Regions from separate parts of the Streptomyces sp. NBC_01506 genome, predicted to be linked through region 2. Evidence: riboswitches for the same ligand, from Rfam matches in the RefSeq annotation. Region 2 holds a riboswitch; each other region holds the start of a gene.
What was found. A riboswitch is a leader RNA that binds a small molecule or an ion and turns the genes downstream of it on or off. The one in region 2 is predicted to bind cyclic di-AMP.
Positions count from the first base shown of each region.

Region 1: another riboswitch for cyclic di-AMP. It lies ahead of OG329_RS22170 (M23 family metallopeptidase); the one in region 2 lies ahead of OG329_RS04875 (peptidoglycan DD-metalloendopeptidase family protein).
Region 3: another riboswitch for cyclic di-AMP. It lies ahead of OG329_RS36710 (C40 family peptidase); the one in region 2 lies ahead of OG329_RS04875 (peptidoglycan DD-metalloendopeptidase family protein).
Region 4: another riboswitch for cyclic di-AMP. It lies ahead of OG329_RS07980 (transglycosylase SLT domain-containing protein); the one in region 2 lies ahead of OG329_RS04875 (peptidoglycan DD-metalloendopeptidase family protein).

Region 1 is NZ_CP109422.1:5,046,697-5,048,885, reverse strand. Features, by position in the region: gene OG329_RS22175 (PrsW family intramembrane metalloprotease) at 1-212, shown strand, start outside; gene OG329_RS22170 (M23 family metallopeptidase) at 209-1,276, opposite strand; cyclic di-AMP (ydaO/yuaA leader) riboswitch at 1,288-1,443, opposite strand; gene OG329_RS22165 (PP2C family protein-serine/threonine phosphatase) at 1,696-2,189, opposite strand, start outside.
Region 2 is NZ_CP109422.1:1,202,152-1,204,340, forward strand. Features, by position in the region: gene OG329_RS04875 (peptidoglycan DD-metalloendopeptidase family protein) at 28-963, opposite strand; cyclic di-AMP (ydaO/yuaA leader) riboswitch at 968-1,132, opposite strand; gene OG329_RS04880 (tyrosine-protein phosphatase) at 1,539-2,189, shown strand, end outside.
Region 3 is NZ_CP109422.1:8,167,725-8,169,913, forward strand. Features, by position in the region: gene OG329_RS36700 (8-amino-7-oxononanoate synthase) at 1-22, shown strand, start outside; gene OG329_RS36705 (ATP-binding protein) at 284-715, shown strand; gene OG329_RS36710 (C40 family peptidase) at 781-1,251, opposite strand; cyclic di-AMP (ydaO/yuaA leader) riboswitch at 1,255-1,426, opposite strand; gene OG329_RS36715 (hypothetical protein) at 1,797-2,105, opposite strand; gene OG329_RS36720 (ATP-dependent Clp protease proteolytic subunit) at 2,113-2,189, opposite strand, start outside.
Region 4 is NZ_CP109422.1:1,893,288-1,895,476, reverse strand. Features, by position in the region: gene OG329_RS07985 (right-handed parallel beta-helix repeat-containing protein) at 1-545, shown strand, start outside; cyclic di-AMP (ydaO/yuaA leader) riboswitch at 977-1,137, shown strand; gene OG329_RS07980 (transglycosylase SLT domain-containing protein) at 1,142-1,885, shown strand; gene OG329_RS07975 (SRPBCC family protein) at 2,047-2,189, opposite strand, start outside.

The DNA of each region.
Region 1 (2,189 bases), 3.8 Mb from region 2:
TCGCGACCTCCCTGGCGTTCCTGCGCCACCGCGCGGGACGCGGCACGGCCGGCCCGGACTATGTGGAGCGCGAGCAGGAGCTGCTTCACCACCTGTGGCAGCGCCGGGAGATGGCGTCGCCCGCGCTGGCGTATGCGGCGCGGGCGACGGGGCGGGTGTGGACGCCGCCGCCGTACATCGACTACGGCGGCTACAACCCGTACAAAACCTAGGGCGTGAGGCCCTTGCCGCGCAGCCAGCTCAGCGGGTCGATCCCGCTGCCGCCCGCGGTGTGCACCTCAAGGTGCAGATGCGGACCGGTGACGTTGCCGGTGGCTCCCACGCGTCCGACGGTCTCGCCGGTGGTGACCTTCTGGCCGGTGCTGACCGTCATCGAGGACAGGTGGGCGTACCAGATCTCCGTACCGTCCTCGAGCTCCAGCACCACGCGGTAGCCGTACGACCCCGACCAGCCGGCCGACTTGACGGTCCCGCTGTGGACGGCCTTGGTGGGCGTGCCCGTGGGGGCCGCGAAGTCCAGGCCGGTGTGCTGGCCGGAGGACCACATGGAGCCGGCCTGGCCGTAGGTCGAGGTGAGCGTGTACGAGGAGGTGGGGAGCGAGAAGCTGGCGGCCAGCTTCTCCAGGCGCTCCTTCTCGGCCTTGGCCTCCGCCGCCTCCTTGGCCTTGCGCTTCTCCTCGGCGGCCTTCTCCTCGGCCTCGGTCTGCTGCTTCTTGGCGTCGGCCGCGGCCTTCTCGGCGGCTGCCGCCTCGGCGCTCGCCTTCTGGGCGGCGTCGGCCTCGGCCTGCTGCTGCTCGGCCTGCTGGAGGATGCGGGCGCGCAGCGCCTCGCCGGAGTCGGTGGTGCCCTGCTGGGCGTCCGCGGCGGTGAGGCCCGCCGTGGTGAGCGGGGCGGGCGCCGCCTCTTCGCTCATCTTGTCGCCGTCGGACATGAAAGACCCGACGCCGGGAAGGGACTTGGCGTCGGGAAGATTGTCCGAGATCGCGTCGGGAAGTGATATCGAGACCGCGGGCTTGTCCTGGGCGGAGGCGATGCCTCCCGCGCCGACCGCGGCGATGACACCCACTCCGAGGACCGTGGAGCTGCGGGCGAGAGCGTTGCGCTGTTTGGCGACACGGTGCTTGCCGCGTACGGGACGGATGGAGTCCGCGGTGGGATTCCACTCCTCCCAGTCCCTGTTCGCCTCGCCGTCGGTGAGATCGGAGCCGGCGAACCGGCTTCCGGGGCCGAAACGGGCCGGGGCGGAGGTCTCGGGGGCAGGACTGTTGGACGCCACTGGGGCGCTCTCCTTTCCTTCCTTCTCGCCTACCGGGTTAGCTGACGGGTTCGGAGCAGGAAGGTCTCCTACGAGCGTTCCTTGGCCGCACGAGGCAGCAAGAGACGCCCGATTCACCCCAATTGGTGGTTCCCCGGTTTCCTTGCGGAATTCGGCGCGTGCGCACGGTGCCGTCTCTTTCGACGGCTGGGACAACCGCGCTGCGTTATCGAACGTTAATAGACGACCGGGGCTTATTCCAAGCTGTTCCGGGTGATCGTTAGCGATGACGGCCGGGACCAACCGGGGCACAAGCGGGTGTAATCGGGCGAGTTGATCGACTCTCGGGCCGTGTGCGATCACACACTCGAACTGACGGTGCGTCAAATGTTATGCGGAGGGGTGCGCCTCAACTACGCAGCGTGCCGGGCGAGATGACGTCACGGCACGACCCGCATCGTCCTGCGCCGTTCCGGCTGCCTCGCGGTGGGCCGGCTGACGGCCAGCAGCGCCATGTCGTCCGTCCTGCGGCCACCGGTGTGCCGCCGTACGTCCCCGACGATCGCCTCCAGCAGCTCGTCGGGGCCGGGGAAGATCCGTCCCGCCAGCCGTTCGCGCGGGTTGTAGAAGACACCCGCCGCGTTGCGCGCCTCGGTGAGCCCGTCCGTGTAGAGCAGCAGCGTCGATCCGGAGCTGTACGGCACCTCGTCCGCCCGGTCCGGCCACGCCCCCAGCTCGCCCATCCCCAGCGGCAGCGTCGGGTCGGACGGGGCCAGCACCGTCAGCCCGCCGTCGGCGGCGAGCATCAGCGGCTCCGGGTGCCCGCGGTTGACCACCCGCACCATGCCCTCGACATGCGGGATCTCCGCCAGTACGGCGGTGGTGAAGCCCTCGAACAGATCGATCCCGTTGCGCCGTGTGCCTTCGCGCGCCA
Region 2 (2,189 bases):
AGGTCGAACGGCTGAAGGCCGAACGGCTCAGACGGAAACGCCGTGCTCGCGCAGATACGCCAGCGGGTCGATGTCGGAGCCGTAACTCGGGCCGGTGCGGATCTCGAAGTGCAGGTGCGGACCGGTGGAGTTGCCGGTGGAACCGGAGAGACCGATCTGGTCGCCGCCGCCGACACTCTGGCCCGCCGAGACGGTGAGCGAGGAAAGGTGGGCGTACTGCGAGTACTTGCCGTCGTCGTGCTTGATGACGACCTCGTTGCCGTACGACCCGGACCAGCCGGCCGAGACGACGGTGCCGGGACCGACCGCCTTTACGGTGGTGCCCGACGCCGCCGAGAAGTCCACGCCCGTGTGGTAGCCGCTGGACCAGCTTCCGCCGGCCTGGTGGTACGGGGTCGAGGTGGAGGAGTCGACGGGGGCGGTGTAGCCGGAGCCGCTGCTCTGCGCCGCGGGCTCGTTCGCCGCGGTGGTGTCCGCCTTCGGGGCGGGCTCGGCCGGGGCGGGCTTCGCGGGGGCCGGCTTCTTCGGGGTGGCCTCGGCCTTGCCCTCGGAGGACGCCTTGCTCTGCGCGTTGATGGTGAGCTTCAGGCCCGGGTGGATCAGCGACGGGTCGTCACCGACGGCCTCGCGGTTGTCCTCGTACAGCTTCTCCCAGCCGCCGCTGACCTTCTGCGTCTCGGCGATCTTGGCGAGGTAGTCGCCCGCGGTGACCGAGTACGTCTTCACGGTCTTGGCGGTGGCGGCCTGCTGGGCCGTCTGCGTGGCGGAGGCGGCGGAAGCGGTGTGCGCGGCGGACACGACGCGCTCCGGCGCCACGGACGGCGCCGCGGTCTGCTCGGCGGCGTGCGCGCCGGTGGCACCGATGAGCGGAAGCGCGAGGGCGGCGCCACCCGCTCCGGCGGCGACGATTCCGCGCGCGATCGAGTTGGTCCTCGGACGACGGTGCTTACCCATTGCGGGCATGGCGAATTCCTCTCCGGCGCCTACGAGGTGAGCTGTCGGGTTCGGGCTGGAGATGCCCGGTCGCGCCGTGGCGCGACTTCACCCCAAGCCGGTCCGGTGTGCCGGATCGGCGACTTACCTGGGTCCCCCGCTCCTGCCACACGTGGATGATTGCTGGTGGATGCGGATTCCGAGCGGCGGCAGGATTCGGCGATCCGCTCGGATTGCGGTGACCGTAAGCCGGGTGGGCCGACCCGTACAAGCCGTCGTATTCCCCCGGTGATCCGCTCCTGGATATCGTTCTCCAAGAGCGGTCACCCTGTGTGGATTACGGATCTTCGAATTCCGGGCGCCGCCCCAATTCCCCTTCCGGGCGCCGCCACACACCGTCACGGATATGATCTGGCTCACCAGTCGATGACGATCTGCCCCCATCTCCCCTGTGAACGGGGCACGTTATAAGGAATCACTCAATACGGACAGAAGCCCTATCCGTGAACTGATTTCAGCGGGAATGGATGTCGTAAAGTCGGAGCGCGACAGCGTCGGCGACGAGCGCCGACCGCAGACGCGGAGGAGTTCACGTGACGCACGAGGTGCCGCAGCCGGTCCCGTCGACCGAGCCCGAACTGGCCGGTGTACGCAACTTCCGCGACGTGGGCGGTCTGCCGACCGCCGATGGGCGGCGCGTCCGGTACGGCCGGCTCTTCCGCAGCGGGCACCTCGCGCACGCCACGGCCGAGGACAGGGCGTTCCTTACGTCGCTGGGTCTGCACACGATCTTCGACTTCCGCAACGCGGCCGACCAGAAGCTCGACGGCCTGGACGTGGAGCTGGCCGGCGTACGCAATGTGAACATTCCGCTCACCGACCCGGCCGACGGGACGGAGTTCTGGAAGATGGTCCGCGACGGCGATCTCGACCAGCTCCGGTCGATCCTCGCCGACGGCAAGGGCGTGGCCCGGATGTCCGCTTCGTACCGTTCGATCATTCTGGACCGCACCGCCGAGCACCGGCGTGTGCTGCACGCCCTGGCCGAGGAAAGCCTGCCCGCGCTGATGCACTGCGCGGCGGGCAAGGACAGGGCCGGGCTCTCCATCGCGGTGTCGCTGCTCGCCGTGGGCGTGGAGCGGGAGGCGATCGAGGCGGACTATCTGAAGTCGAACGATCCGCACCGCAGGTATCAGGTACGCCGCAGCGATCCGACGCCCGGCGGGACTTCGCCGGAGGTGATGGAGCTGCTGGCG
Region 3 (2,189 bases), 7.0 Mb from region 2:
GGCCGTGGCACCGACCGGTTGAGCGCGCGCGCACGTCCCCCGGCACGTTCCCTCCTCCGGCGTCCCCCTCGGTCGCCGGGGGCGGAAACTTGAGTCCGCTCAAATACGGTCTCGCGTAGCAGGGTTCACCGCTTAGAGCGACAACCGGGGTCATATCCCGGCGGATCGCCCATGCGCCGGGCGCCGTTGATGGCAGTGTGGCGCGAAGCGCAATCCGGGGACGTACTCGCGGGCATCTGCCATAGGTCGGTCTGCGTCCCGGTGGGAAAGGGACAGCGTCGCCATGGCAGACCATCAAGAAGCATCCGTCACGCTGCCGAGCGATCCGGCCTCGGTACCGGCAGCTCGCAGATATGTCGCGCGTGTCCTCGGGGAGTGGGGACTGCCGGGCGACGCCGACACCGCCGAAACGGTTCGCCTGATCATCTCGGAGCTGGCGACCAACGCCGTGCAGCACACTTTCGGCAGATCACCGACCTTCACGGTCGACGTCACTCTGGAGCGCGACGAACAGTTGCGCGTCGGCGTGACCGACAGCCATCCGCGGTGGCCGCAGCGGCTCCCGGCCGCGGTCCAGCAGGACAACGGCCGCGGGATGGTCATCATCCGCGCGCTGGCCGCCGAGTACGGCGGAGCGGTGGCCGTGACCCCCACCGCCGACGGCGGTAAGACGGTCTGGATCACCCTGCCCTGGACGCCCCCGGCCCAGGGCTGACCCGCACGCCGCACCGCGTACCGAGCACCGCCGTACGGGAGTACGCGCGTAAGGGCGTACGGGCGTCAGCGGACCCGGCCGTACCAGACGCTCTTGGCCCAGATGCGCTGGAGCCGTACCACCTGACCCGTCTTCGGCGAATGCCAGATCTTGCCGGCGCCGGCGTAGATCCCGACGTGGTAGACGCGGTTGCCGGAGTGGAAGAAGACCAGATCGCCCTTCTTGCGGCTGGAAGCCGAGATGTGGCGCGACTTGTTGTACTGCTGCTGCGCCGTACGCGGCAGCGACTTGCCCGCCTTCTTGTACGAGAACAGCGTCAGACCCGAGCAGTCGAACCGATGCGGACCTGTCGCCCCGTACTTGTACGGCGCGCCCTTCTTGGAAGCGGCCACATTCAGGGCCTTGGAGGCGGCCGGATGGGCGTGGGCCTCCGACACGGCGCCGGGCGCCAGCATCGTGCCGCCGACGGCGGCGAGGAGGACCGATGCGGTACCGGCCCGGGAGAGCAGCGACGGGACATGCGTCTGCGAGGACATGCGCAACCCTTCGTCAGCCGCCTGTGAAGGATGACCTGTCGGGTTCGGACTGGCGAAGATGCCCGGCCGCGTGTGCGGCTTCACCCCGAGGAACGGTCCATGGCCGGACCGCCCCGAACTGCTCGGGTCCTCCACTCCTGCCGATCCACTCGTGTCGACCAGGCATCCGGAGCGGCGGCAGGACTCGGCGTCCACCCGGACCGCCCCGCCGAGGTGGCGGGGGCTTGTCGTCCCACGGATCTTGACGCGGCCTCAGCGCAATTCCGAGCCGAAACGACCATATGTGACTCTCGTCACTTATGGCCCATTTGGGTTGCTACGGTCGATTCGGTGACCGGCCCATATGACCGCTCACGCGCTGTACCTGCGACGTAGCGACGCGTTGCGGCCGGACGGCCGATCCGCCCGTCGCAAGTCGCCGCCCCTGTCGCGGCGGGCGCGTCGATACGCCGAACGAGCGGGCAAATCCCGTACGGACGCGTCCGTACGGGACACCGCGCCACCGATTCGGTGTCGTGTCGCGGGTCCGTTGACCGACGCCCGCATCAAGTCGGCGGTCCGGGCGGCATGGTGACCCGCCCGGCCCTGCGTTCCCCGTCGAGAACCCGCAGCGCGCGGTCCAGGGTCGGCGTGTGCAACCGCGTCTCGCCCCTGGCGTGCATCAGCGTCAGCGCGGCGCGCAGTTCGGCCGCTCGGGACACCAGGGCCTGCGCGGCGCGCAGCGCGCCGTAGGTGTCGTCGGCGCGCGACGGGTTGATCCGGCCCACCAGGTCGACGACCTGGAGATAGCTGTCGACGAAGTCGCCCTCGGCGCGGGTCAGCGCGGGCAGCGGCGGAAGTTCCGGTGGCGGCATCGGCGGTTCACCGGGGGGTGTTGAAGCCGAGGGACGCCCTGCGGTCCTGCGCGACCTGGTCCACCAGGCCGTACTCCATGGCGC
Region 4 (2,189 bases), 690 kb from region 2:
ACTCGTTCACCAACAACACGATTCAGTTGCCCTGGCGGGCGAACGGCGTCGCGATATACGGCGGTTACGGGAACACGGTACGGAACAATCTGATCGCCGACACGGCCAACTACCCGGGAATCATGCTGGCGACCGATCACGACCCGCTGCCGTTCTCGGGCGAGACCGTGCTCACCGGTAACGCGCTCCACCGCACGGGCGGCGCATTCTGGAACGAGGACCAGGAGTTCGGCGCGATCACGATCTTCCCGGCGAGCCGGGACATCACCGGGGTGAAGATCAGGGACACCGAGATCTCCGACTCCACGTATGACGGCATTCAGTTCAAGAACGGCGGCGGCAACGTACCGGACGTCGAGATCAGCGACGTGTCGATCGACAAGTCCAACAACGGCTCCGGCATCCTCGCGATGGGCGGCGCCCGCGGCAACGCGACGCTGACGAACGTCACCATCACCAACTCGGCCGAGGGAGACGTCCTGGTCGAGCCGGGATCGAGCTTTGTGATCACGGGCGGCCCCGGCACTTCGCGGGTGGCCGACTGACACACCGTCGACCGGGCGAGAGCCCGCTGGACCGCCTTCCGTACGGCTCTGTGAGGGGAGCCGTACGGAAGGCGCTTTTCGCACATCCACTAACTGGGGGAGAATTCTCTTTTGTCCGCTTTGTGGGGCAGGGTGTTATGTGTATTCAGCGACTAACTTGTCCGTTTCTGGGCGGTGTTGTCGTCGGGCGGTTGCGTCGATCCCCAGTGATGTGTGTCACAAGCGCGGCGACTCGCCTCTCCTGCCCCGCCGCCCACTTCCCGTGTGGGAAAGGAAAGTTGAGGCTTGTACCGCCGGGCGGGAATTCGAATTGCCCGCCCGCCGGATCGGCGAATGGCAGGGCGTGGTGAATTCAGGACTTGTTTCGCCCGGACGTTCTCGCTTACGTTCTCGTTATTCCGGGCGGAACGCCGAATCCTGCCGCTGTCCGGAAACCGCACTCACCCACTCACGTACGGCAGGAGCGGGGGACCCAGGTAAGTCGCCGATCCGGCATTGCCGGACCGGCTTGGGGTGAAGTCGCGCCCACAGCGCGGCCGGGCATCTCCCGCCCGAACCCGACAGCTCACCTCGTAGGCGACGGAGAGGATTTCGTCATGCCCGCAGAGGGTAAGCACCGCCGTTCCCGCACCAGCCCGCTCGCCCGCCGCCTCATCGCGGTCGGCACGGGCGGTGCCGCACTCGCCCTGCCCCTGGTGACCGCCACCACGGCGGGCGCCGCGCCCGCCCCGCAGCACGCGGTCACGGCCCCGACGGCCGTCGACGCCGTCAAGACGGTGACCCACACCGTCGTGAAGGGCGAATCACTGGCCAAGATCGCGGACGCCCGTTCCGTGAGCGGCGGCTGGGAAGCGCTGTACAAGAACAACCGCAGCGCCGTCGGCGACGACCCGTCGCTGATCCGCCCCGGGCTGAAGCTGAAGCTCGCGGGGGCGCCCAAGGCCGCCCCGACCGCGTCGACCGAGAACGCGTCGGCCGCCAAGTCCACCGAAGCCGTGCAGACGGCCGCCAAGTCGTACACGAACGACCTGGACGGCTGGATCCGCGAGGCGCTGGACGTCATGGCGCAGAACGGCATCCCCGGTTCGTACGACGGCATCCACCGCAACATCATGCGCGAGTCCGCGGGCAACCCGCAGGCCATCAACAACTGGGACTCCAACGCCGCGGCCGGCATCCCGTCGAAGGGCCTGCTCCAGGTCATCGACCCGACCTTCGAGGCGTACCACGTGCCCGGCACGTCGACCGACAGCTACGACCCGGTCGCCAACATCGTGGCGGCCTGCAACTACGCGGCCGACCGCTACGGCTCGATCGACAACGTGAACGGCCCGTACTGATCGGAACCGGCGCCTGTCCCCAAGGCCGGGCGGGCTGTCGCTGACGCGACAGCCCGCCCGGCCTTTCGGGCTGAGACGGACCACGAAGCGGGCCGTGTTCTCAAACATGGACGGATTTGCGGTGCTTTGCCCCCAAGCGCCCGACCGGCTTGCGTATCCCTCTACTCCTGGAGCAGCCGCGCCGCCAGGTCGGCCACCCGCTCCCGCCACACCACCAGCGCCGCGTCCGCGTCGAAGTCGCGCGGGCCGCTCTGGGTGAGCACCAGCCGGGGCCCGTGCCCCGTCCCGGTGCGCAGCTCCCAGC